2 regions of the Salinibacterium sp. 10G20-15 genome follow, and region 2 is predicted to be linked to the other one. Evidence: predicted binding sites of a transcription regulator. Region 2 holds the regulator's gene; the other holds the start of a gene.
What was found. Region 2 encodes HspR, which represses chaperone genes until heat shock. Its sites were predicted from a motif close to AAGTTGAGTCNNNNNGACTCAACTT; they were not measured.
Positions count from the first base shown of each region.

Region 1: ACR3YK_RS09485 (Hsp20/alpha crystallin family protein) is a predicted target of HspR. The motif match lies at 1,818-1,842, and genes of this name have one in related genera.

Region 1 is NZ_CP195118.1:1,969,250-1,972,650, reverse strand. Features, by position in the region: gene ACR3YK_RS09505 (TIGR03557 family F420-dependent LLM class oxidoreductase) at 1-50, opposite strand, end outside; gene ACR3YK_RS09500 (hypothetical protein) at 160-282, shown strand; gene ACR3YK_RS09495 (alpha/beta fold hydrolase) at 290-1,048, shown strand; gene ACR3YK_RS09490 (hypothetical protein) at 1,429-1,707, shown strand; gene ACR3YK_RS09485 (Hsp20/alpha crystallin family protein) at 1,860-2,300, shown strand; gene fgd (glucose-6-phosphate dehydrogenase (coenzyme-F420)) at 2,412-3,401, opposite strand, start outside.
Region 2 is NZ_CP195118.1:1,224,291-1,227,691, forward strand. Features, by position in the region: gene dnaK (molecular chaperone DnaK) at 1-1, shown strand, start outside; gene ACR3YK_RS05895 (nucleotide exchange factor GrpE) at 2-658, shown strand; gene ACR3YK_RS05900 (DnaJ C-terminal domain-containing protein) at 676-1,662, shown strand; gene ACR3YK_RS05905 (heat shock protein transcriptional repressor HspR) at 1,668-2,102, shown strand; gene ACR3YK_RS05910 (YqjF family protein) at 2,152-2,934, shown strand; gene ACR3YK_RS05915 (nitrilase-related carbon-nitrogen hydrolase) at 3,176-3,401, shown strand, end outside.

The sequences.
Region 1 (3,401 bases), 740 kb from region 2:
TCGAGCATGGCGGCATAGCCGATATGGGGGGCAGCAACAGTCACGGGCATCCGTCTATTGTGGCGGTTATGGTGCCCCAAGTGGGCCCACCATTCGCGCAACCGTTGAGTTGGCACGCTCGCGGGCGGATAATGGCGGTCTACTCAATGAGGAGTCAGCATGAAGCTCGGCGCGTTTTCTGTCAGTCTCACCGTGAAATACCGTGCTGCGTCCTTTGAGCTCCACAAGCGACGAAACCTCGAGCGACCGATCGACCAGGTCCTGATCGACCAGCGACGCTAGCCCGCCGATGCACGTCATTCTCATCCCCGGATTCTGGCTCGACGGAGACTCGTGGGCTCCGGTAACCCGCGCTCTTCGAGATGCTGGCCACACCGCGCATCCGCTCACCCTCCCTGGCTTGCGACGCCGTGACACCAACCGCGCGACGGTAACCCTGGCCGACCACATCGCGGCGGTGGTCGCGGTGGTTGACGCCCTCACTCATGTCGAGGCCGACGGCAGCGAGAACGGAAACGACGACGAAGACGAGCGACCGACGCCCCGCATTGCCCTCGTTGCCCATAGCGGCGGTGGCCCCATTGCCCACGCGGTAGCGGATGCCCGGCCCACGTGCTTGGCCAGAATCGTGCACGTCGACACCGTGCCACTGCCGAACGGCATGCCCATCAACACCGAACTGCCGACCGTTGACGGTGAGATCCCACTGCCTGACTGGAGCATCTTCGACGATGAAGACCTCGTTGACCTGACCGACGAACTGCGCACGTGGTTTCAAGAAATTGCGATCCCCCAGCCAGCACTGATCGCAACCACCCCGCAATCGCTCTCCACGCCGGCGCGCTTCAGCGTGCCCGCCACCGTAATCTGTTGCGAGTTCCCTTCCGAGCAAGTGCGAGAGTGGATGAGCGAGGGTGCACCCTTCGCGACCGAACTCGCTCAGCTCACCGACCTCGAACTCGTAGACCTCCCCACCGGGCACTGGCCGCAGTTCACGAAACCGGCTGAGCTCTCGGAGGCCATCATCACGGCTTTGCATCGCACCTAAATCGGGTCTTGCCGTCAGCGACTGCCCGCCTTACACTGAGCAAACGCCAACTATTGAAAGGAGCCTCGCGTGTTTGTTTTCACCATTACGAAGAACCCCACGACCGCCGGCTCCGTCGGCACCCTCACCGCCTAACCGGTTAGCGCTCTCCGCTCACCGGTTCTGACGGTGGCGGCGCTCACGGAGCACACGACCCAACTCGATCATCGCGAGACTGCGACGACTGACGAGTCTGCACCCCCTTCATGGGTGCGTTCGCCTCTCGATGGTCTTCCCTTCTTCAGCGACTCGCGATCACTGTGGGATGCCGTTGGGTCGCCACCTGAAACAGCGCAATTGTGCGCACCTTCCGCATCCACTTTTTTCACGAAAGACACCTCATGAACGCAACTCTGGCGGCTCCGAAAGACCGCCGTGACCATCCGCCCGAACCTCGTCCCGTCGACGAGCCGCGCCCTGCGGCAGCACGTCGTGTGGGAGTCATCGACCGTCTTGCTCTGCATCTCGGCGTCGCTCTCATCACGTGGAGCCGCCGGCCGCACCGCGCTCGACTGCTCGCGTCGGCTGAACTGCGGGCTCAACACCAGCTCCGCCGCGAGCGTGTGGCGCTGGCCCGTGCTCGCACTGAGCAGAAATATCCGCGGCTCATCATCCGATGAGAACCACGTATTCGACCGTCGCCGCAGCTCTCCGGCGGCGGTCGTTTCGTTGTCAGCGAACTTTGAGCAAAACGACTTGGCACTCTCGGGGCGAGAGTGCTAATTTTTGATTGTTGAGTCACGGTGACTCAACTTTGAGAAAGGGGTTTCCCATGACACTGTCATTTGATCCTTTTGCCGAACTCGACAGGCTCACCTCCGCTGCCCAGTCCCGCGTCGGCACCCAGCCCATGCCCGTGGATCTCTACCGCCAGGCTGACGAGTACGTTCTCACCGCCGACCTTCCGGGCGTCGATCCCGGCTCCGTTGACGTTGACGTTGACGGTCAGCTCCTCACCATTCGCGCCGAGCGCACCGCTGGCGAGCGCGAAGGAGCCAAATGGCTCTCGCAGGAGCGCCGCTACGGTTCCTACCTTCGCCAGTTCAGCATCGGTGCGGGCATCGACCGCGACAACATCAGTGCCAGCTACGACAACGGTGTACTCAGCGTGATCATCCCAGTGTCGGAGAAGGCAAAACCTCGCAAGATCGAGGTCAGCACTAACTCCGCCAACCAGGCTCGATCGACCGAGAAAGTCGCTGTCACGAGCTAGACGGCATGCTGTAGCCGGCGGAGTTGATTGCCGGCACAACAACGATGGGCGGATGCTTCACGCATCCGCCCATCGTCAATTAAACCGTGTGCGCGTCTCGCGCCCTAGGCCCTACAACGCCCGCAGTCGCGGAGCGATATCGCGCTCGAAAAGTTCGAGGAAGCGACGCTGGTCGCCACCGGGCGCGTGGAATACGAGGTGGTTGAGGCCGGCCTCCACGTATGGTCGAATCGCTTCGACGATCTTGTCGGGGTCGTTGCCCACGATCCACCGCGACGCGATCTGTTCGATCGGCAGAGCGTCAGCGGCACGCTCCATCTCGATGGGGTCGGTGATGTCGTGCTTTTGCTCTTTGGAGAGCGCAAGCGGAGCCCAGAAACGGGTGTTTTCGAGCGCGAGCTCAGCATCGGTGTCGTACGAGAGCTTGATCTCGATCATCCGGTCGATGTCTTCGAACTTGCGATCGACCTTGGCTGCACCCTCCTTCACGCCGGGGATCAGCGCGTCGTTGTAGAGCTCCATGCCCTTGCCCGACGTGCAAATGAAACCGTCACCGGCACGGCCGGCGTAGCGTGCCACCATGGGGCCACCGGCGGCGATGTAGATCGGGATGGGCTGGTCGGGGCGGTCATAAATGCTCGCACCGTGAGTGGAGTAGTACTCTCCCTCGAACGACACGCGGTCTGAGGTCCACAGTTCGCGCATGAGGCGAACCGATTCACGCAAGCGAGCGAAGCGTTCCTTGAACTCGGGCCAGTCTTGCTCACCGGCACCGCGGAATCCGGTGGCGATCTCGTTGAGTGCCTCGCCCGTTCCCACCCCGAGCATGATGCGCCCCGGGTACAGGCACCCCATCGTGGCGAAGGCCTGAGCGAGCACGGCGGGGTTGTAACGGAAAGTCGGAGTCATCACGCTCGTGCCGATACGGATCGTGCTCGTGCGCTCACCGACCGCTGCCATCCAGCTCAGCGAGAACGGCGCATGACCGCCCTCGTGACGCCACGGCTGGAAGTGGTCGCTGACCGCAACACTCTCCATGCCGTGAGCTTCGGCCGCCACCGCAATCTCTACGAGTTCACGCGGGGCAAATTGTTCGGCTGA
Region 2 (3,401 bases):
AATGCCTGACAAGAACCACGACCACGACGAGAACCAGGAGCCGGTGATCAACGACGCAAGTCAGAGTGATCCGGAAACCGGCGACGTCAGTGCGTCTGACTCGGCTGCCGCAGAGGAATCTGCGGCAGCCGAGGGGCAGCCCGCTGCGGAAGATGCAGTCGAGACTGACACGGACGCCGACAAGGCTCCCGACGAGCTGAGCGAAGAAGACCAACGTCTTCTTGAGGAAGCCAGCCGGGACCTCGTTGCCGACATGCGCGAGCAGATGTTGCGTGCGCAGGCCGAACTGGTGAACTTCCGTACTCGCGTAGAACGCGACCGTGTTGCTAACCGTGAAGCCGTGATCGCCGACGTTGTTCGCTCGATGCTGCCTGCCCTGGATGACCTCGACCGTGCCGACAAGCACGGAGACATTCTCGAGGGAACGCCGATCGCGCTTGTTGCGCAGAAGATCAACTCGAGCTTCGAGCGGTTCGGCTTGCGCAAGATCGGCGAAAAGGGCGAGCCCTTCGATCCCGCTTTCCACGAGGCAGTCGTTCACGTGAACGATCCGGAAGCAACCGAGAACACAATCGCTGACGTCATCGAGCCTGGCTACATTCTCGGTGAGCGCGTAGTGCGTGCCGCGAAGGTCGCCGTCTCTGGCCCCACTGAATAGGGCGGGGGTGGCGTGTAGTGGCTAGCCAAGATTGGTTCGATAAGGACTTTTACAAGGTTCTTGGGGTGTCAAAGGATGTCTCCGAAGCTGACTTGAAGAAGACCTATCGCAAACTCGCGCGCCAGTTTCACCCGGACTCCAATCCGGGGGATCCCAAAGCGGAGGCTCGTTTCAAGGAAATCAGTGAGGCCCATTCGGTGCTTGCTGACCCGGAAATGCGTCGCGAGTATGATCAGGTTCGCGCCATGGGCTCGGGCGCTCGCTTTCAGGCGGGCGGTCAAGCCGGCGGCTTCGAAGACGTCTTTGGTGGCATGTTCGGTGGCGGTGGCCAGAGTTATGGCGGCCAGCGCTACGGCGGAGGCCAGTCGAGCGCGAGCTTCGAGGACCTCCTCGGTGGCATGTTCGGCGGCCAAGCCGGCCCTGGCGGTGGTCCCGGTTTTCGGGGCGGCCCCGCGAAGGGTCGCGACCTAGCCGCGACCACGACGCTCGATTTCGCAACCGCGATTAACGGCGAGACGATCAAGCTTCAACCTGCAGGCGGCCGGCCAATGAACGTCAAGATTCCCGCGGGAGTCAGCGACGGTCAGAAGATCCGCCTCAAAGGCAAGGGCGAGCCGAGCCCGAGTGGCGGCCCGGCTGGAGATCTGGTTCTCACCGTGACGGTGCGCAAGCATCCGGTGTTCGAACGCGAAGGCAATAATCTTCGGGTTATTGTTCCCGTGACGTTCTCAGAAGCGGTGCTGGGAGCCACGATCGAGGTGCCTACTCTCGGCGGTGCTCCCGTGAAACTAAAGGTTGCACCGGGAACCCCGAGCGGGCGAGTATTGCGAGTGAAGGGTCGCGGCGTCGCGACAGCGAAAGCAACCGGAGACCTGCTTGCCGAAGTGCAAGTGGCGGTGCCTAACCGCATCCCGGAAGCTGCGTTGGCGCACCTTGAGGCCTTTGCAGAAGCGATGCCCGCAGAGAACCCGCGGGACGACCTGATTGCCCGAGCCAGGAGCTAATAGCTATGGATGAGCTAACCCCCGCGTTTGCTATCGCCGTTGCGGCGGAGCTTGCGGGAATGCATCCGCAGACGTTGCGACAATACGACCGTCTGGGTCTCGTGTCCCCCACGAGAACCAGCGGTCGGTCGCGGCGTTACTCTATGCGCGACGTGATGCAGTTGCGCGAGATCGCGGCGCTCAGCGCCGAGGGTCTCAACCTCGAAGGCATCAAGAGAATTCTTGACCTGGAAAATCAGGTCACCGAACTGACCTCTCGTGTTCGCGAACTCGAAACGGCGCTGGCCGATGAGATGCTCTCCAAGCCGGGTCGCCGCGTGTTCGCGGCGGGTCAAGCCGGCGAAGTGATCTCACTGCGCGCCGGAACGCGAGCCGAACGCACCGACCAAGTCGTGCTGTGGCGCCCCTTCCTGCGCCGCGATAACCAGCTTCCCCGCTGATGATGCGCGCGGCGTCGAACATCCACACGTCCTTGCGGCGGGTGCCCTGATGTTTCGCGAAGCGCCGCCCCTTGGTGGTCCTGCCATTCTGCGCCAACGCTGGAGCGAAGTCTCCTTTCTGCACTGGCGCGTAGACCCCGCCGTCGTCGCCCCGTTCATGCCCGAGGGGTGTCGCCCAGACACGCTCAACGGCAGCTCCTGGGTGGGGCTCATTGCGTTCCAGATGTCGCAGAGTTCGTTCTTCGGCGGGCCTCGCATCCCGTGGCTCGGCGACTTTCCCGAAGTAAATGTGCGGCTCTACTCGGTCGACGAGAAGGGCCGGCGCGGTGTCGTCTTTCTCTCGCTCGAAGCCTCGCACCTGATCCCCGTTCTCACCGCACGGGCAGCTTTTGGCTTGCCCTACCAGTGGGCTTCGATGAAGATCGGGCAGCGCGACGGGCAGGTTGCCTACAAAACGAAACGGCATGGCCGACCGGATGCGGCATCCCACATCATTGTGCGCCCGATCGATGACCCGGCGGCCAGCGTTTCCCTCGCGGCTGACGCCGAGGCAACGTTCTTGACGGCGCGGTGGGCGTTTCACGAAACTCACCGTGGACGAACGATCTACTGTCGCAACCACCACGAGCCGTGGCCCCTGCAGTCGGCCGAAGTGGTCTACCTCGACGACGGTTTACTCGCGGCAGCCGGGTTTGAGGGTCTGGCCGACCGTGCGCCTGATTCTGTTCTGTACGCGAGCGACGTGACCACGGTGTTTGCCGCCCCTCAACAACCGTTCGAGATTCGTGCGCCGCAGTCGCGGCCGGTGTGGACGTCTGCGCGCTCTTCGTAGCTTCCGCGAGCAATATGCCTAAGTTGCATAGACAATTTTGGGCAATATGGTCTCACCAGCACAAATGAGCATTGCCTCTCGCGTCAGTCGAGGCCATGATGAGTAACCACAACGTCATATAGGCACAACACGATTGAAACGATGAACCCGGAGAATGAACGCACGGGGATAGTTCCCGTTCGCGCGTCACTTTCCCGGTTTATCACCGAAGGCAATGACGCCGAATAACGCAGGAGGCACCATGACGACAGTTCGCGCAGCAATCACACAGACCACTTGGACAGGCGACAAGGAGTCGATGCTTGACAAGCACGAGCAGTTCGCTCGGGATGCCAAAGAGCAGGGTGCTCAAATCATCTGCTTTCAGGAGCTCTTCTACGGCCCGTACTTCGGGATCACTCAAGACAAGAAGTACTACCGCTACGCCGAGCCTGTTGATGGCCCGATCGTTACGCGCTTTCAGGCCC